3 regions of the Arthrobacter sp. B3I4 genome follow, and region 2 is predicted to be linked to each of the others. Evidence: riboswitches for the same ligand, from Rfam matches in the RefSeq annotation. Region 2 holds a riboswitch; each other region holds the start of a gene.
What was found. A riboswitch is a leader RNA that binds a small molecule or an ion and turns the genes downstream of it on or off. The one in region 2 is predicted to bind S-adenosylmethionine.

Region 1: it holds a riboswitch for S-adenosylmethionine, as region 2 does, so the genes downstream of both, QFZ61_RS16470 (AmiS/UreI family transporter) here and QFZ61_RS01890 (methionine ABC transporter ATP-binding protein) in region 2, are expected to answer to the same signal.
Region 3: it holds a riboswitch for S-adenosylmethionine, as region 2 does, so the genes downstream of both, QFZ61_RS15345 (bifunctional o-acetylhomoserine/o-acetylserine sulfhydrylase) here and QFZ61_RS01890 (methionine ABC transporter ATP-binding protein) in region 2, are expected to answer to the same signal.

Annotation. Positions count from the first base shown of each region.
Region 1 is NZ_JAUSYK010000001.1:3,510,718-3,517,262, forward strand. It holds gene QFZ61_RS16455 (glycosyltransferase) at 131-1,258, shown strand; gene QFZ61_RS16460 (SDR family oxidoreductase) at 1,489-2,382, shown strand; gene QFZ61_RS16465 (hypothetical protein) at 2,574-3,143, shown strand; SAM riboswitch class IV at 3,276-3,388, shown strand; gene QFZ61_RS16470 (AmiS/UreI family transporter) at 3,427-4,068, shown strand; gene QFZ61_RS16475 (acyl-CoA dehydrogenase family protein) at 4,125-5,372, shown strand; gene QFZ61_RS16480 (cold-shock protein) at 5,488-5,691, opposite strand; gene QFZ61_RS16485 (acyltransferase) at 5,968-6,545, opposite strand, start outside.
Region 2 is NZ_JAUSYK010000001.1:402,298-408,842, forward strand. It holds gene QFZ61_RS01875 (MetQ/NlpA family ABC transporter substrate-binding protein) at 1-671, opposite strand, end outside; gene QFZ61_RS01880 (LLM class flavin-dependent oxidoreductase) at 706-2,139, opposite strand; gene QFZ61_RS01885 (methionine ABC transporter permease) at 2,188-2,853, opposite strand; gene QFZ61_RS01890 (methionine ABC transporter ATP-binding protein) at 2,846-3,667, opposite strand; SAM riboswitch class I at 3,808-3,898, opposite strand; gene QFZ61_RS01895 (CoA-binding protein) at 4,030-4,455, opposite strand; SAM riboswitch class I at 4,613-4,703, shown strand; gene QFZ61_RS01900 (ABC transporter ATP-binding protein) at 4,710-5,600, shown strand; gene QFZ61_RS01905 (aliphatic sulfonate ABC transporter substrate-binding protein) at 5,712-6,545, shown strand, end outside.
Region 3 is NZ_JAUSYK010000001.1:3,236,063-3,242,607, reverse strand. It holds gene QFZ61_RS15380 (FAD-binding oxidoreductase) at 1-9, shown strand, start outside; gene QFZ61_RS15375 (amidohydrolase family protein) at 21-1,232, shown strand; gene QFZ61_RS15370 (hypothetical protein) at 1,269-2,210, shown strand; gene QFZ61_RS15365 (hypothetical protein) at 2,201-2,659, shown strand; gene QFZ61_RS15360 (Rho termination factor N-terminal domain-containing protein) at 2,789-3,394, shown strand; gene QFZ61_RS15355 (CPBP family intramembrane glutamic endopeptidase) at 3,476-4,261, shown strand; gene QFZ61_RS15350 (VOC family protein) at 4,384-5,022, opposite strand; SAM riboswitch class IV at 5,179-5,294, shown strand; gene QFZ61_RS15345 (bifunctional o-acetylhomoserine/o-acetylserine sulfhydrylase) at 5,353-6,545, shown strand, end outside.

The DNA of each region.
Region 1 (6,545 bases), 3.1 Mb from region 2:
AGGGGTGGCCGCCGCAAGGAGCCGCCCCTGGCACCGTTCGCGTCTCGCCTACACGCTATCCGGGCGAAGGTGTGAGGACTAAAATTTTGCTACCAGTCGGCACGAAGCGGCGCGGTTGAAGGAGGCCACGATGTCGGATTTCCTTTTCGCAACACTGGACGCCGGCGGCAACCTTCCGCCGGCACTGGGCATCGGCCGGGAGCTGCTAAGGCAGGGCCACCGGGTCCGTTTCCTTGGCCACGCCCAGCAGGCGGCGGCCGTGGAGTCAGCCGGTGCGGAGTTCATTCCCTACCGGCACGCAGCCCCGCTCTCCCCTGCCGTTTCCGCACCGGCGCACCGGCAGTTTGCGGCCATGCTGAACGTGTTCGGCGACCCGGGCATCGGACGGGACCTTCTGGAGGAGGCGCGGCGCGAACCACCCGACGTCGCCGTCGTCGATTGCTTGCTCATGGGCGCAATCGATGCGGCAGCCAAGGCCGGCCTGCCGCACGTGGTGCTGGTCCACAGCTTCTTCGCGTTCTTCGACGGGCCGTTCCGGCGGGGCCCGATGGGCGCCGCTCTCGCGTTCAAGAAACTGCCTCCCCGGCGGGCGATAGGGCACGCGGAGCGGGTGCTGGTCTGCGCGGACCCGCTGCTGGATCCGGCCGGCCGTGCGCCCGGTGGACCTGGAGAAAGGGTGGTCTGGTCCGGCGCTGTCGTCGATGAGGTCACCTCCGGGAACACCGGAACACGGCGCGCCGGGCGCCCGCGGGTCCTGGCGAGCTTGAGCACGACGGCGTTCCCCGGGCAGCAACAGGTGCTGCAGAAGATTCTCGACGCCGCATCGGTGTTGACAGTGGATCTCGTGATGACGACCGGGCCCGCGGTGGATCCCGCCAGCCTCTCCGCGCCCGCGAACGCCACGGTGCACCGCTACATCGAGCACACGGAGATCATGCCTGACTGCGACGCTGTGATCGGGCACGGCGGCCACGCCACCGCTATGCGCGCGCTGGCGCACGGGCTGCCGATGATGATCCTGCCGATGCACCCCCTGATGGACCAGCCGCTGGTCGGCAAGGTCATACGTGATGCCGGGGCCGGGGTGCTCCTCAGCCGCAAGTCGTCGCCCGGGGAAATCGGCAACAAACTTTCGGAGCTCCTCGACTCGGAAAGCTGCGCGAGAGCAGCGGCGGAGATCGGCACCCGCCTGCGCAACAGCGCCGGCGCCCGGAGCGGCGCGCAGGTTCTGGCCGACGTTGCCGGCAGGTCCCGCTAAACAGCAGGTTCCGCTAACAGCAGGTCCGGCTGAACAACATGTCCCGCTTTAGCAGCAAGGCCTGTTGCCCCTTCCCCGTTGCGCCCCCTCCCCCGCCGGGACTAGGGTGAATACTAAGCATGCTTAGCGTGTTGGACGATCCACCCGCCGCCGGCCCCCGATTGTTTTGAACAGGCCATCCCTGTGCAGGAGGAAAGCCCGGGCCGAACGCAACCATCCGGAGGAGAACCATGACTGACCAGTACACGTTCAGGAACCCCGTCACCGCCTACGAGCAGATCGAACCGCCCGAGCAGAGCCAGCCGGAACCCGGCCTGGACGCCAAGATGACACCCAAAGCGGACCTCGGCGAGGACAGCTACCGCGGCACCGGCCGGCTCGAGGGCCGCAAGGCGCTTATCACCGGCGCGGACTCCGGGATCGGCGCCGCAACGGCGATCGCGTTCGCCCGGGAGGGTGCCGACGTCGTGATGTCCTACCTGCCGGAGGAGGAAGAGGATGCCACCCGGATCGCCAACCTGATCGAGAAGGCGGGCCGCAAAGCCGTCAAGGTCCCCGGCGATCTCAAGGATTCGGCCATGTGCCGTGAGCTCGTGGAGACCGCGGTGCGCGAACTCGGCGGCCTCGACATCTTGGTCAACAATGCCGGCAAACAGGTCGCGCAGAAGGCCCTCGCCGACATTGAGGACGTCCAGTTCGACCACACGTACAAGACCAACGTCTACGCGATGTTTTGGCTGACCAAGGAAGCCCTGCCGCACCTGCCGGCCGGGTCCGCGATCATCAACACCACCTCCATCCAGGCGTACAGCCCGTCGGAGACGCTGGTGGATTACGCCTCCACCAAGGGCGCGATCAACAACTTCACCAAGGGTCTGGCCCAGCAGTTGGCCCCCAAGGGCATCCGCGTCAACGCAGTGGCCCCCGGCCCGATCTGGACCCCGCTGCAGCCCAGCGGCGGCCAGCCCACCGAGGACCTGCCGGAGTTCGGCAAGGAAACCCCGCTGGGCCGCGCCGGGCAGCCGGCCGAACTCGCCCCGGCGTACGTGTTCCTCGCGTCGTCCGAGTCCAGCTACGTAATTGGCGAGACGCTGAACGTCAACGGCGGCATGCCGACGCCGTAACGCGCCAGCGTTCGTGCACCCAGTGGCCCCTTCCGATTATCCGGGAGGGGCCATCGACATCTTCGGGCAAGCTGGTGAGGACGACGACGGCGCTGCCGCGACATCCCTGCTGCGATAGGCTCGCTCCGGACCTGAACGGGCATCGACTTCAAGTGTAAGAGGCGGGAATTTCCTTGGACCTACTCAGCGGCATGAGCCGCGACCAACTGCGCCTCTTTGCCTGGGTGGCAGCCGCCGTCTTCGCGGTTGCAGCCGGCCTCTGGCGTCCGCGGCGGCTTCACTGGACTGCGCTGGGTTCCGTCCTGCTCTTCGCCGCGATCAACACCGCTGCCGGCATTTACGTCCTGAACCATTTCACTGACCCGCGCTGGTCTGTGGGGGCTCAACCGCCGCTGAGCACACCGTCGCTTGCCGGGACGCCAATCGTCGGGAAGTACCTGGGTCCCCTGGATTCGGCTCTGAGCGGGGTGGTCGGCGGAGTGAACGACTTCTTCGCGTTCCAGCACGCGCTTCCCATAGCCCTGGACTTCCTTACCGTGTCCGGGTGGGCCCTGCTGGTGTCATTCCCGCTGGCCGTGCTCGCCGCCGGCATCAATTTCGCCATGGCCAGGCGCCGGGCGGCCGCGTTCGACAAATACCGGGCCACGGTTGACCAGTTGCAGGTGGAGCTTGAGCAGATCAAGCGGCAACTCTCAACGCGGAATTCCGTCGCCCCGGCGCTCCCGGTGGAACACGGGTCCACCGAGGTGCGGCGGGGCTGACGCCCGGACTCCCACGCCGAAGACTACAGCTGGACTCTGGGCGTGCTTCCGGCGGCCGATTGACGGCCCGGCTTCATACGGCGTCAATTTCCTTGTCGTCCGACGCTCGGCGCCCCTAGTGTCCTAGGTACAGATCAAGAGTTCCAACATTGAGCCCTGGCTTGTTGGACGGCAACCCTCTTCGTGGCGGGGTGCCCCAGGTGAAGATCCGGCCGCACGCACAAGCGCTGCGGCAAGTATCGAGCCCCGCCTAAGCGGGGCGTCCTCGTGGACGGAATTTTCCATGTCATATATCTGCCTGATCCTTTCCGGAGCCGCTCTCCTGATCAACGGCCTGGGCCTTCTGGGCCGTATCCCGGCCCGGGACAGCGGCGTCTTCAACATCGTCATCGGCCTGTTGCAGCTGCTGCTGGCCGTGTTCCTCGCTGCTGCCGCCGGCGGCGACGGCGGCCTCCTGCTGGGAGCTGCTGGCATCGTGCTTTTCGGCATCACCTACCTCTACGTCGGGCTGAACGCCGTGCTCAGCCTGGAGTCGGCCGGGGTGGGCTGGTTCTGCGCCCTGGTTGCCGTGCTGGCCGTCTTTTACTCCGCTGCCAACTTCGGCACAGATCCCTTCTTGTCGGTGCTCTGGCTGAGCTGGGCGGTCCTGTGGTTCCTGTTCTTCCTGATCCTGGCCGGCGGAAGGTCCTCGCTCTCGGCGTTCACCGGCTGGGCGGTCCTGCTTACCGGCCAACTCACGACGACGGTACCGGCCCTGCTGGGGCTTTCCGGCGCGTGGCCGGCCGGGTGGCTCCCGGCGGTGGCCGCCGCCGTCGTCATCGCCGCCGCGTTCACTGCGGCCCTGGTCCTCAGCCGGTCCGCCGGTTCGCGGACCGCCGCGGACGCCGAGACCGCCCCAGCCGCCATCGAACCCGTTCCAGCGTAGCCACGGCTCCACCCAACACCCTCCAACACCCTCCAGCACCAACGAAAGGCAACTCCATGTCATCAGTGACCACCGCCGTCCCCGAAGCCGACTACCAGACCCTCGCCAACCTGTTCCGTCCCATCTTCGCCCGCATCGCCGAAGGGGCCAGCGCCCGCGAGCAGGACCACCAGCTGCCGTTTGCCGAAATCAAGGAACTCACCGCGGCAGGCTTCGGCGCCCTCCGCGTTCCCGTGGCCGACGGCGGGTTCGGAGCGTCCCTGCCGCAGCTCTTCCGCCTGCTCACCGAACTCGCGGCCGCCGATTCCAACATCCCGCAGGCCCTGCGGGGGCACTTCGCCTTCGTCGAGGACCGGCTGGTCTCCACCGGAGCCCAGCGTGCCGTGTGGCTGGAACGCTTCGTCAAAGGCGAGATCGCGGGCAACTCGTGGACCGAGGTGGGCACCGTCAAGATCGGCGACGTGATCACCAAGGTCAGCCCCGATCCCGGCAGCAGCACCGGCGGATTCCGGATCAGCGGCACGAAGTACTACTCCACGGGCAGCATCTTCGCGGACTGGATCGACACGTTCGCCCAGCGCACCGACAACAATGTCAAGGTGATCGCCGTCGTCAATGCCCACCAGCCGGGCGTCACACACTCGGACGACTGGGACGGCTTCGGGCAGCGCACAACCGGATCGGGCACCAGCACGTTCACGGACGCCGCTGTTGAGGCCGGGAACGTCATCGATTTCGACACCCGCTTCAAGTACCAGACGGCGTTCTACCAGGCCGTGCTCTTGGCCGTGCTGGCCGGAAGCATCAAGGCCGCCGAGCGGGAGATCGCCGTCGAGGTCCGCAACCGGACCCGGATTTTCTCCCATGGCAACGCCGACTCTTTCGCTGCCGACTCGCAGATCCTGCAGGTGGTGGGCCAGGTCTCGGCCAAGGCCTACGCGGCTGAAGCCACCTTGGAGCGAGCCGCCCGGGCGCTGCAGGGAGCGTACGACGGCGCGTTCCTGGGCGACCTGGAAGAGGAAGAGCGCCTCAACGACCTGGCCGAACTGGAAACCGCCCAGGCTCAGATCATTCTGACGGAACTCGCCACCCGGGCCACCTCGGACATCTTCGACGCCCTCGCCGCTTCCGGCACCAGCACCAAGAAGAACTTGGACCGGCACTGGCGCAACGCCCGCACAGCCGCGAGCCACAACCCTTGGGTCTTCAAGGCCCGGATCGTGGGCGACTACGCCGTGAACGGCACCACTCCGCCGCGCGTCTGGTCCATTGGTGCCGGTCCCAAGGCCGCCAGCGCAAAGTAGCCGGGCTGAGCGCGTTGCGCCGCTGACCCAGAAAGCACACCCGGGTTAAACAAAAGCAGGGCCCGTCCGAAGACGGGCCCTGCTCTAAACCTAACGGTCCAGAAGCTCTAAAGAATTAGAGGGACTGGATGTTGACGGCCTGGGGACCCTTGGGGCCCTGCTCGGTTTCGAAGGAGACCTTCTGGTTCTCTTCGAGGGAGCGGAAGCCGGAGGAAGCGATCGCGGAGTAGTGAGCGAAAACGTCCTGCGAGGAGTCATCGGGGGAAATGAAGCCGAAGCCCTTTTCAGCGTTAAACCATTTGACGGTACCAGTAGCCATTATTTTTGTCCTTCGTGAAGGTGGAGGAAAAGTCCCGACTTTCGGGTCCTCCAGTGTGGGGTGCTCAAAACCGCTGCTTCAGAAGAACGCGGACTTTCGACCGCGCGTACTGCCTGAACTACGAACTGCATAAACACAACAACAGGATCAACCCTACAGGAGATTTCCGAGGCGAATTACCACCGACGATTTTCGGACTACGACGGCGCCACAGGTTTCGTCCCAGCCCGACAAACCGCTTCAGCACTTCGCGGCGTTCCGTGAGACAAGGAACGCCTAACGGGAGACCGCCTGCCGGGGCCGGCGGGGCTCAGCGTGTTCGCGCGTGGTCGACCCCGTGCCATAAGAGTGGTCGCGCGAAGGGCCGCCGTCGTCGCTGGTGTCATTGACGGACGACGACGGCGCGCCCGTCGTGGGGGCAACCTCCGGTCCCGCCGAGCGCTCCGCACGAGCACCGACCCTACGCTCGACAGCCCGTCCGGCGGCGACGGACAGCCGCTGCGCCGGGCGCTCCACGAAACGGTAGAACAACACAGCGGCTGCGAACGAGGCTGCCCCGGAGACAGCGAGCGCCAGCGGCAGGGAAACTGACCGCAGCAGGGTGACGCCGGCCAGAATGATGGGCAGGTGCACCAAGTAGAGACTGAAGGAGATCCGGCCCAGCCACTGCACGACGGCGGTGTCGCCGAGCTTCTTCGCCTGAGCCGTGAGGAGGAACACCAGGACGAGCAGTGTCGCGCCGACGGTTACGAGCGCTTCGACGCCCTTGACCGGCATCGCAGGGCTAAGCCATTCCGCGTTGGCCAGGCCCAGGCCGACGGCGGTGACGGGCACCCAGACGAACCGCGGCCAGA
Region 2 (6,545 bases):
AGAGCGTCGGCTCTGGTGTGCTTGACGTCGGCCGCCATCCGGGCGACCAGAAAGCCGGCGTCGACGTCGGGCAGGGTCTTGGCCAGGGATTGCTGGTCCACTTCTACGAACTGCAGTTTCTTCGGGTTGGCGGTGATGTTCTTTTGCGAGGTATGGATCACGGTGGCCTCGGAGAGTTCCAGCAGGCCCGCGTCCCGGAGCATGAACAGGGCCCGGCCGTTGTTGGCGGGGTCCACCGGAATGCCGATTTTGGCACCGTCCGGCAGTTCTTTCAGGGACTTGTACTTGTCGGACCAGATCCCCCCGGGGGCGCTGTAGACGTAGAAGAGACCGACGTTATCGAGGCCTTTGTCCTGGTTGAACTGCTTCAGGTACGCGTTGTGCTGGAAGAAGTTGGCGTCGAACTCGCCGTTCGCCACTGCCAGGTTGGGCTGGATGATGTCTGTGACGTAGGTCGGCTCCAGGGTCCAGCCTTTGGCTTCGAGGAGCTTCTTGGCAATCTTCGTAGGCTCTTGGTACGGAGCGGACTCGGTGACGATAATTTTGATGGTCTTTCCGCCGCCGGCCGCGCTGGCGCCGCCGGGGTTGACGAGGCCGCAGCCGGTCATCGTGGAAACGGTGACGGCGCCGGCACCGGCGAGGGCATACTTGAGGAAACTTCGACGCTGCATGGTTTTCGGTCCTTTGCGGGCTAAAAGCTGATGGCTAAACGCTGATGGTGGCGGGCTTGTTTTCGGCCGCGGCGGAAAATTCGGCGAAGGCTCCGCGGAACGCGGCAGCGGGATGCCTGTCGTTCAGACGCGGGCCCGCGCCGAACAGCTTCTCGCGCAGGGTTCCCTGCCCGTATTCGGCCTGGGCAAGGCCGCGGCCGCGAAGCTCGGGCAGTACGCCGCTGATAAAATCGGTGTAGGAACCCGGGAGGGTCTGGTTGATGATGTTGATCCCGTCGATCCCGGCGTCCTGCCATTCTTCAAGGCGGTCGGCAATCTGTTCCGGTGTACCCACCACGCGGTTGGCCCGGCTGCGGTAGAGCGCAATGTCCCGGAGCGTGGGGTCACCGTTTCGAACCGAGGCACGGATGGCCTCAAGATGGCCCCGGCTGCCTTCGGTGGCCAGGTCACCCAGCGGGGTGTCCAGCGGGAGCCCGCCCAGATCGACGCCGAATCCGCCGCCGACGTGCGCCAGCAGGGCTTCAATGTCCAGTGTCTCCTCAAGCTCGGCGGCCTTGCGGTTCGCCTCCGCTTCGGTGCCTCCGACCACAAAGTGCATCCCTTGGAGGAACTTCACGTCGTCCGGGCGGCGCCCGGCGGCAACCGCCTGCCCACGGACGGCGGCCGTGTACTTCGCTGCCGCATCGGTGCTGGGAGCCAGCGTGAAGGTGGCCTCGGCGTTGGCGGCGCAGAACTGCTGGCCCCGGCCGGAACTGCCGGCCTGGAAGAGCACCGGGGTGCGTTGCGGCGACGGCGCCGAAAGGTGCGGCCCGTCGATGGAGTACCGGGGGCCGCGGTGATAAATTTTGCTGACCTTTTCCGGGTCTGCGTGGACCCCGCCTTCCTTGTCGGTGAGGAGTGCCGCGTCCTGCCATGAGCCCTCCCACAGCTTGTAGGCTGCCTCGACGTATTCGTCCGCCCAGTCGTACCGTTCGTCGTGCTTGGTCAGCTCGGTGGCATTGAAGTTGCGGTGCGCGTTTTCCAGCACGCTGGTGACGATGTTCCAGGCCACCCGGCCGTTACTGATGTGGTCCAGGGTGGACATCTGCCGGGCAAACTGGAACGGATGGCTTTGGATGACGGACGACGTCGCCGCCAGCCCGATCTGGCGGGTCGCGGTGGCGAGTGCGGACAGCAGGATTAGCGGATCGTTGGAGGGCACCTGCAGCCCTTTTTCCAGCAGGGACGCCCAGCCGCCGTCGTAATCCCCGTAAAGGCCCACGACGTCGGCGAAGAAGATCGCGTCAAACTTCGCGTCCTCCAGCTCGCGCGCCAAATCGATCCAGAGTGGGAGTTCGTTGAAGCGGTGCTGCTGCGCTTCGGGGCGGCGCCACTGGCCTCCCATGATGTGGCTGGTTGTGTTCATTACGAAGGCGCTGATCAGCAGGCGCGGGCGGGGTCCGTCGAAGCGGGTACTGGTAATTTTCATGGGTTACTTTCGAAAGTCGGGTTGCATGGGCAGCGGGGAAGCAGGCGGTCAGAGCCGCTTGTCCAGGCGCCGGGCAAGGTAGGAGCCGCTGAGCTGGACGACGGTGACCAGCAGGATCATCAGGAGAATGGCCGTGATCATGAGGGGCGTTTCGTAGCGGTAGTAGCCGTACCGGATCGCAAAGTCACCGATTCCGCCGCCGCCCACCAGGCCTGCCATCGCCGAGTAGGAGACGAAGCTGACGGTCATGATGGTGATGGAGCTGACCAGCCCGGGTTTGGCTTCCACAATGAGCACGTCGCGGACGATCTGGGACCGGCTGGCCCCCATGGACCGGGCGGCCTCCACCACTCCGCCGCCAAGCTGGCTGAGGTTCTGTTCCACGAACCGGGCGAAGTAGGGGATGGCGTTGATGGTTAGCGGGACGATGACAGCTGCGGTGCCGATGGTGGTGCCGACGATGAACCGTGTCACCGGAATGATCGCGATGAGCAGGATCAGGAACGGGAACGACCGGACGAGGTTGACCAGGCCGTCCAGGACGCGGTGCAGCTTGGGTTTGTGCTTGAGCCCGTTCGGACCGATGGTGTACAACAAAATGCCCAGCGGTGTCCCCAGGAGCACGGCCAGCGGGATGGCGACGAGCAGCATGGTGAGCGTTTGCCCCATGGCCGTTGCGATTTCCGGCAGGACTTCAAGGATGCGGTCAAACATGAATCAGTCCTTCCGATGGGATCGCGGCAGGCACCTCGGCGGGGACGGCCCGTGCGGAGCGCTCCAGCTGGATTTTGTCGGAGATCAGGTAGCGCCCGATTGAGGTTGCCGGGTGGAAACCCGGCCGTTCCAGTTCGATGAGGTCGAATTGCTCCACGACGCGGCCGTCTTCCATGACCGCCACGTTGTCAGCGATGGCTTTGATGACGTTCATTTCGTGGGTGACCACCACGATCGTGATGCCGAACTTGGCGTTAACGTCCGCCAGGTACTGAAGCACGGACGACGTCGTACGGGGGTCAACTGCCGACGTCGGCTCGTCGCAGAGCAGCACTTTCGGTTCCGTGGCGAGCGCCCGGGCGATGGCCACCCGCTGTTTCTGGCCGCCGGAGAGTTTCGCAGGATAACTTGCCGCCTTGTCGGCCAGGTCCACAATATCCAGGGTCTCGGCGGCCCGGCGGCGGCGTTCCGCCTTCCCGACGCCGGCGAATTTGAGGGACAGTTCGACGTTTTCCTGGGCCGTCAGGTTGTTGAGCAGGTTGAAGTGTTGAAAGATCATTCCGATGCCGTGCCGGCTGTTCCTCAGTTCCCTGTCGGAGAGGGACATCAGGTCCACCCCGTCCACGAGGACGCGTCCCGACGTCGGGCGTTCAAGCAGGTTGATGTTGCGCAGCAGCGTGGACTTGCCGGCGCCGGAGAATCCGATGATGCCCTGGATACTGCCCCGCTTGATCCGCAGGCTGACATCATCGACGGCGGTAAAGGTGGTTCCGGCCGACGTGAAAGAGGTGGTGACATTCTGGACTTGAATCACAGGTCCCCACCTGCTGTCCGGGCTGGTGTTGGGTTGATGCGTGGGTTCATGATTTCCTCCGGGGTTCACCCAAGGAAGGCCCTGTGGTCCGGCACCAGGGCAGCGCCAAGCTCGGGCTGTTGGTGCCTAGAACACGTGGTTCTCCATCGGTCCTGGCGGTAGCACCGTCCTCAAAGGAGGGGGTTGCTGCGGCGTCACAGAGCCAGATCTCTCAGCCGCTCGGGATGGTTACACCACGAATCTCGCACACGCCGCGGCGGCTTGCGAAGCGGTGCGTCACACGCCGTAAAGGGCGCGTCATACGCGCCCTCACACGGCAGCCCGGCGCGTGGGACGCGGGCCCGCCGCCAGCTGGCCGGCTGTCAGAGGCCGAGGCGCGGCGCTTCCTGCGCGGGGCACGCGTTCATAATGACGTCCAGGCCGGCTGCCTTCGCCCGGGCCGCGGCAGCTTCGTCGATGACGCCCAGCTGCAGCCAGACGGCCTTCGCGCCGACGGCGATCGCCTGGTCGATGACGTCCCCCACTTTCCGGGAGTTCACGAAGCAGTCCACGACGTCGAGTGGGTGCTTGGACGCCGGAATGTCCGCGAGGCTGGAGTAGCCGGTCTCGCCATGGACGTCATCCCCCGGAAGGTTGACCGGAATGATCTCCATCCCCAGCCGGTCCCGGACTAACAGCGCAACATCGTAGGCGGCCCGCCATTCATTGGTGCTCAGGCCCACTATGGCCCACCTGCCCTTGGTGCGCAGGAGCCGTTCGAGTACTGCGGGATCGTTGACATGGGTCATGCGCCAAGCCTACTTCCCGCCGCCAGCGGCAGCACGGCACGAATGCAGCCGGACGAGGCTGCCGAAGATTCGACTGACGCGGCAGACCAGCCAAACGCGTGTCCGAATATTACGCGGCTCATTTGGCCTAATTCGTCCTTTCGGTTTTAGTAGGTAGTGACCATCCCGAGCGGCCGAGAGACCTGGATCGATGAAGCCGCAGCAACCCCCTCCCTTGAGGACGGTGCTACTGCCAGGACCGATGGAGTAACTCTATGACTGCTGTCCTGTACCCGACCTCCCCCGCGGCACCCGCAGACGTCCCTGTCGGCTGGCCCAGTTCCCCGGCACTGCCCGTGTCCTTCCGCTCCCTGCGGCGCACCTTTGGGTCCGGACCCGCGGCGCACACCGTCCTGCGGGACATCAGCTTTGACGTCCGCGCCGGTGAAGTCCTCGCCATCCTCGGCCCATCCGGCTGCGGGAAGTCCACCTTGCTGCGGGCCGCTGCGGGCCTGGACGCCCCGAGCTCCGGCAGTGTCGAGATTGGCGGCGTCCCGGTGCAGGGCGTCGATTCCCGCTGCGCCTTCGCGTTCCAGGAGCCACGCCTGCTGCCGTGGCATACTTTGCAGGCAAATATCGCTATCGGCCTGCCCGCCGCCACCAGCGCCCGGGACGGCAAGGCCAAGGTGGCCCGGCTCCTTGAACTCGTGGGACTTCACGACTTCGCCAAGCACCGGCCGCGCGAAGTCTCCGGGGGCATGGCCCAGCGCGCCGCTCTGGCCCGCGCACTGGCCCGCAACCCCGGAGTCCTGCTGCTCGATGAGCCGTTCGGCGCCCTCGACGCCCTGACCAGGATCAAGATGCAGGACCTGCTGCTGGAGGTCCACCGGGCCGAGCCGACCACAGTTTTGCTCGTAACCCACGACGTCGACGAGGCACTGCAACTCGCCGACCGCATCATCGTCCTGGGCAGCGATCCCCAGTCCCCCGCCGGAGCCGGCGAATCAGAGGTGCCGTCAACGGACCCGGCAGTTGCTCCGGCGCCCGGCGCTGCAATTGTCCGCACCGTCGTCGTCCCCGGCGAACGCCCCCGCGACCGGGCCTCGGCCGAGCTGGCCCGAATGCGCGCCTCGCTCCTGGCCAGTCTCGGCGTCGACGGTCACTGACCGCCTGCACTGTCCGGGCCCGCCGCCCTTCCGGACCTTCCGGCCGCCCATTCCGGCCCGGCTCCCCTGCTCTTTCCCCGCACCGCTCGCACCCGTTCTCGAAGGAACCCCATGCCTTTCGCACGCAAAACCACCCGCCGTTCACTCCTCACCGCCGCTGCCGTCTCCGCCGCCCTGGCGCTCACCGGCTGCGTCGCCGGTGAAGGCTCAGGCGGCCAGCAGGCGGCCAATGCCGCCGCTGCCGGCAGCGGCACCCTGAACATCGACTTCGCCACCTACAACCCGCTAAGCCTGGTGATCAAGAAGAAGGGCTGGCTCGAAGCCGCCCTCAAGGACCAGGGCGTAAGCGTCAAATGGGTCCAGTCGGCCGGGTCCAACAAGGCCAACGAAGCCCTGCGCTCCGGCGCGGTCGACGTCGGCTCCACCGCCGGCTCGGCCGCCCTCCTGGCCAAGGCCAACGGCTCACCGATCAAGACCATCGACATCTACTCCCAGCCGGAGTGGGCCGCCCTGGTCACCAAGGCCGGCAGCGGCATCAGCACCGTGGCCGATCTCAAGGGGAAGTCCGTGGCGGCCACCAAGGGCACCGACCCGTACTTCTTCCTGCTGCAGTCCCTGTCTGAGGCCGGCCTGTCCGCCAAGGACGTCACCGTGCAGAACCTCCAGCACGCCGACGGCCGCGCAGCACTCGAGAACGGCTCCGTGGATGCCTGGTCCGGCCTCGATCCGATCATGGCCGGGGCGGAGCAAAAGGGCGCCAAGCTGTTCTACCGGAATCTTTCTTTCAACACCTACGGCTTCCTCAACGCCACGGAAGCCTTCCTCAAGGACAAGCCGAAGCAGGCCCAGGCCGTCGTCAACGCGTACGAGAAGGCCCGCGCCTGGGCCGTCGCCAACCCGGACGAGACCGCCCAGATCCTCGCGGATGCGGCCAGCCTGGACCCC
Region 3 (6,545 bases), 2.8 Mb from region 2:
CGGAGCTGAAGAATGGACCCATGAGCACCCTGATCACCAACATCGCCGAGCTGATGACCCAGGACACGGAACACCGGGTCCTGAACGATGCGGCCGTCGTGATCGAGGGTGAGCGCATCGCCTGGCTCGGGGCCGCTGCAGACGCACCGGCAGCCGATGACGCTGTCGACGCCGCAGGCCGCGCCCTGCTGCCGGGCTGGGTGGACTCGCACACGCACCTGATTTTTGCCGGCGACCGGACAGCGGAGTTCGAGGCGCGGATGGCGGGGGAGCACTACCGGGCCGGCGGAATTGCCGTCACCACCGGCGCCACCCGGAGCACGAGCGATTTCGACCTGACCCGGCTGGCGCTGGGCCGCGTGGCCGAGGCCGTCTCCCAGGGCACCACCTACCTCGAGACCAAGACCGGCTACGGCCTGGATGTGGACAACGAAGCCCGCAGCGCCCGGATTGCGTCCACTGTCGCCGACGAGGTGACGTACCTCGGCGCCCACCTGGTCCCGGCCGGGATGGGCGCGGAGGAGTACACCGACCTGGTCTGCGGGCCCATGCTGTCCGCGGTCCGGCCCTACGTCCGCTGGGCCGACGTCTTTTGCGAACGCGGTGCCTTCAACGAGGACCAGTCCCGCCGGGTGCTCACGGCCTGCCGCGAAGCGGGCCTCGGCCTGCGGGTGCACGGCAACCAACTGGGTGAAGGTCCCGGCGTCCGGCTGGCAGTCGAGTTCGGTGCCGCGAGCGTAGACCACGTCAATCACCTGTCCCGGGCCGATGTGGACGCTCTCGCAGACAGCTGGTCAGGCTGGGAGGCGGCTGCCGGCGCGGGGGAGCGCGGTGCCGTGGCGACCTGCCTGCCGGCCTGCGACCTGTCCACCCGGCAGCCGCTCGCCCCCGGCCGTGAGCTGCTGGACGCCGGGGTCCAGCTGGCCCTGGCCTCCAACTGCAACCCTGGTACCTCCTACACGTCCTCGATGGCGTTCTGCGTCACCACCGCGGTATTGCAGATGCGGCTCAGCGTGCACGAAGCCGTCCGGGCGGCAACGTACGGCGGTGCCCTGGCGCTGGGCCGGGACGCCGGGAACGACGTCGACGGCGAGCGGGCGGTGGGCTCGATCGCCGTCGGACACCGGGCCGACCTGCACCTGCTCAACGCCCCGTCCGCCACCCACCTGGCCTACCGGCCGGGTATGCCGCTCACCTCCGCCGTCTGGCGCGCCGGGGTTCGCGCCCGCTGACGGTCTGCTGACCGTCCGCACGGAAGGAGACGCCGCATGGCCGGCTTCGCCAGGGAACTGTCCGTTGTGATGGATCTGGTGCGGGCCAAGCGCGCCGGGCCCCCGGCCCTGGCGCGCCGCCGGGACGCCAGGCTCTCCGCCCTGGTGGCGCACGCCCGCACCAGTTCCCCGTTCTACCGGACGCACTACCTCGGACTGCCCGCCGGGGATATCCCGCTCGAGGACCTGCCGCCGGTGACCAAGCCGCAGCTGATGGCGCATTTCGACGACTGGGTCACTGATCCCGCCGTCACCCGGGCAGGCCTGGAAGCCTTCGTCGCCGATCCATCGCTGGTAGGGAGCCGTTACCGCGGCCGTTACCTCGTCTTCGTCAGCTCCGGCACTACCGGGCACCCGGGGTTGTTCGTGCACGACCCCGCCGCCCTCATCCGCTACCGGGCGCTGGGCGTCCGGGCGCTCGGCACCGCGCTTAACCCGCGCCGGCTGCTGGCAGTGCTGCGGCTGGGCGTCCGCGCGGCCGTCGTTGTGGGTACCGGCGGCCACTTCGCGGCCGCCGTCTGGGTTGAGTCGGAGCGGCGCCGCAGCCGGCGCCGCCGCCGTGCCCTCCGTTTGTTCTCCGTGCAGCAGCCGCTTGACCTGCTGGTGGACGCGCTCAACGACTTCGATCCGGCGCTAGTGGTGGGCTACCCGAGTGCGCTCGAACTCCTGGCCGGACCGGGGAGCAGGAGGCCGGCCAGTTGCGCCTGCGTCCGGTGGTGGTGGAGGCCAGCGGTGAGACTTTGGTCGGCCGGTCCCGGGTGGCGGCAGCGTTCGGCGCCGCGGTCTACAACGTCTACGCTGCCTCCGAGTTCACCCCCATCGGCCTGGAATGTGCTGGCGGGTGGCTGCACGTCAACAGCGACTGGGTCATCCTGGAACCGGTGGAGGCGGATCACCGGCCCACGCCCGCCGGGCAGCCGTCCCATACCGTGCTGCTGACCAACCTCGCCAACCTGGTCCAGCCGCTGATCCGCTATGACCTCGGCGACTCCGTTATCGCCAAGGCCGACCCCTGCCCCTGCGGCAATCCGCTGCCCGCTATCCACGTGGCTGGCCGGCACGACGACGTCCTGCGCCTGGAAGATGCCGGCGGGGCCGCGGTACGGGTCCTGCCGCTCGCCCTTACCGCCCCCGTCGACGGCGCCCCCGGCGTGTACCGCTTCCAGCTGGTCCAGTCCGGTCCTGCCACGCTGCGGGTGCGCCTCGAGCTGGAACCGGGGGCGGTGGGGGAGGCGGTGTGGACGGACGTGTCGGCGAAGCTCGGCGGGTTCTTGGCAGGGCAGGGCCTTTCAAACGTGCAACTTGTCCGGGCGGCGGAAGCGCCACAGGGCGGCCGCAGCGGCAAATTCCACGAGGTCATCGGGCTGAAGCCGACGCCGGCCCCCTAGGCGACGGTTCGGCGGCCTCCTGGCCCGACTGAACTTGACGGGACCCTTGACAAGTTGCCCGCACACGAAGCTAGATAGTAAGTACGCTTACGAAAACCGGCGGCAGCCTAATATCTAAGGAGTGGGACCATGGCCGACAAGGATTCAGCGGACCGGAAGACCGGCGCAGCGGACGAGTCGGAACTGCGCGAAATGAAGGTCGATGAACTCCGGAAGGAGGCGCGGGACGAAGAGGTGAGCGGCGCCTCCAAGCTGCGCAAGGAAGAACTCGTCCAGGAGGTTGCCAAGGCCCGTTCGGCGGACGGTACGGAGACCGGCACTGAGACCGGCGAAGGCTCCGGTGATCTCGGTGCAGGCCCGGAAGGCGGACGAATCCGCGAGGGAGCAGACTCCTCCAAGTCGCTGAAGTACTCGCAGGAGATCACGTCCACCGAGGACGAGCCGGAACGCGAGGGCCGCAGCCTGGCCACAACCCACCACGAAGTCATCCGGCAGTGGGCCGAGGACCGCGACGGCGTGCCGGCCACCGTCGAGGGCACCAAGCACGGCGACCACCTCGGTGTCCTGAGGATCGATTTTGGCGGCAGTGATGCAAACCTGAAGAAGGTGAGCTGGGACGAGTGGTTTAAGACCTTCGATGACCGCGGCCTGAACTTCATCTATCAGGAGCAGCGCAGCGACGGGCGCCAGTCCAACTTCTTCCGCCTCGAAAACCCGGACCGGGAGGATGCCTGACGCCCCGCCCTTCGGCGCGCGGCCTGCCCGCTGCGAGGCTGCGTGCAGTGAACTCCCGGCAACGGCAGGCAGGATAGAAGCATGTTGGTTCCCTCCCGCCGTCGGCTGCGGCTCGAAGTCTGGATTGTCCTAGGCCTGTCACTCGGACAGTCGGCCGTGTACTCCGTAGTGCAGCTGCTGGACAAGCTGACCCGGGCGCCGCTGGCGCAGGGCACCTCCACGCTCAACCGGTCCCAGAGCAGCCGGGAGTACTTCGACCTCACCTACCAGCTGCTGGACATCATCTTTGCCTTGGTTCCGGTGGTGCTGGTGATCTATTTCCTGACCGAGCACCGGCCCACCGGGCTTCCCGCCGGCGCCTCCAGCACCGGCACCTCCGCGTTCCGCAAGCTCGGGTTCAACTTTGCCCGCCCGGGCAGGGACCTGCTCCAGGGGCTGGGCCTCGCAGCGGCCATTGGCATCCCGTCACTTGGCCTGTACGCCGCCGGGAGGGCGCTGGGGATCACGACGGCGATCATCCCCAGCGCGCTGGACTCCTACTCGTGGACGGTGCCCGTGCTCATTCTCTCCGCCATCCGGCACGGGATCGTGGAGGAAGTGATTGTGGTCGGCTACCTGCTGGACCGGCTCGGCAAGTTCGGCTGGGGCATGCCGTTGGCGATTTTCACCAGCTCCATGCTGCGCGGCAGCTACCACCTGTACCAGGGCTTCGGACCCTTCATCGGCAACGCCGTCATGGGCGTCGTCTTCGCCCTGATTTACACCAGGACGCGGCGGGTGATGCCGCTGGTGATCGCCCATGCGCTGCTGGACATTGTCGCATTCGTCGGCTTCAGCCTCTTCGGCAAAGCCATCGGCCTGGGCTGACTCCTGGGTGAGCCCGCCTGCGCTGCCGTCCGCCCCGGGGCCGGGTTAAAGAAATTCGGCCGTCAGCGGTGGGTGGCGTCATTGGCACCCGCTGCTGGCGGCCGAAGATTTTCTGGCAGGCGTCAGATGGTGACGGCTCCGGAATTGGTTTCGAAGGTGACGGACATGATTCCGGGCGTCCCGTGCGGGGCCAGCCAGTTCACGTCCACATCCTCCAGCGGCTTCTCCACCGGTTCGCCCAGCCACTCGGTGACCCGCTCAGCCGAGCCGGCGATCGTGAGGGAGGACATCTTTACGCTGCTTTCGTAGGCGTGGGACGGGTGCAGGGCCGGGTCGCCTTCCCACTTGAGCATGTAGGGCACCTGCGGGTCCGCGATGAGACCGAGGATGCCGATCTGCTTCCAGACCAGTTCCCTGCCGTCCGGGAATTTTCGGTTGCCGTTGACGGCCAGGCGTCCCAGGCGCTCCTCGAAGGGAGCCAGATCGTCGACCTCGACGCACCAGCCCATCCAGCCGCCGCCGGCTGCCGAGCGGGCACGCACGGCCTGGCCGAACGGAGCCTTGTCCGAAGCCGGGTGGTCCAGGACCTCTACGACTTCCAGGTATTTGTGCCCCGCAAGCGGGATAATCATGTTGCGGGTCCCGAATCGGGGGTGTACCCCGCCCTTCACGGCTTCGACTCCGAGGGCGGACGCAATACGGTCGGTGGTGGCCGCAAGGCCATCTTGTTCACAGGCGTAAGAGACGTGATCCATGCGCATGCCCTCATCTTGGCACTTTGTGATGGAGCTCTCAGCTTAGGGTAGCCTAACCCCGTTAGAGGCCCAGTTTGGGGCTCCGCCAGGCCTTGCCGGCGACTGTCTTCATCTTCGTCACAAACCTTCCCGGTGCCGGAAAGCCTTCCTAAACTGGACGCAGGTCATGAGTGCCAGCACGAAGCCCCGGCTTGCTGGCCGGCAACCCTCCATACGCGGTGGGGTGCCCCGGGTGAAGACCTGGCCCTCCGGCGCCCGCCGGGAGGCAAGCGCGGCGCCAGAGCCGTCCGGCCCAGCGGGCCGTGACGGTCTGTGCCCAGTCACAGGAGTACTTCAATGTCGAACGCCTGGTCCTTCGAAACCCGCCAGATTCACGCCGGGCAACAGCCCGATTCCGCCACGGGCGCCCGGTCGCTGCCGATCTACCAGACGACGTCGTTCGTCTTCCCCAGCGCCGAAAGCGCCGCCAACCGCTTCGCCCTCGCCGAGCTGGCACCTATTTACACCCGGATCGGCAACCCCACCCAGGACGCGGTGGAACAGCGGATCGCAAGCCTCGAAGGCGGGGTCGGTGCGCTCCTGCTCAGCTCCGGCCAGGCCGCGGCAACTTTCGCCGTCCTCAACGTCGCCGAAGCCGGCGACCACGTCGTCGCCAGCCCCAGCCTCTACGGCGGCACCTACAACCTGCTGGGCCACACGCTGAAGAAGCTCGGCATTGCCGTGACCTTCGTGGCGGACCCGGACAACCTCGAGCAATGGCGCGACGCGGTGCGCCCGAACACAAAGCTGTTCTTCGGCGAGGTCGTCTCCAACCCGCGCCAGGACGTGCTGGACATCGAAGGCATCGCCGACGTCGCGCACCGGGCCGGGGTGCCGCTGGTCGTGGACAACACCCTCTCCACCCCCTACCTGATCCGGCCGCTCGAGTGGGGCGCGGACGTCGTGGTCCACTCCGCCACCAAATACCTGGGCGGCCACGGCACCGCGATCGCCGGCGTGATCGTGGACTCCGGCAACTTCGACTTCGGCAAGGACCCGGAACGCTTCCCGGGCTTCAACACCCCGGACCCCACCTACAATGGCCTGGTCTACGCCCGGGACCTGGGAGCGGACGGCGCGCTGGGCGCCAACCTGTCCTTCATTCTGAAGGCACGGGTCCAGCTGCTGCGCGACCTCGGTTCCGCCGTCTCACCGTTCAATGCCTTCCTCATCGCGCAGGGCATTGAGACCCTCAGCCTGCGGATGGAACGGCACGTCGCCAACGCCGTGGCGGTAGCCACGTGGTTGGAGGCAAGGAACGACGTCGAATCGGTTGCCTACGCCGGTCTGCCCTCCAGCCCGTGGTACGAGCGGGGCCGCAAGTACGGACCCAAGGGCACCGGCGCCGTCGTGTCGTTCATCGTGGCCGGGGGAGCGGAAGCCGGAAAGCGCTTCGTTGACGCGCTCGAACTGCATTCCCACGTGGCGAACATCGGCGACGTGCGTTCCCTGGTCATCCACCCGGCGTCGACCACCCACAGCCAGCTCTC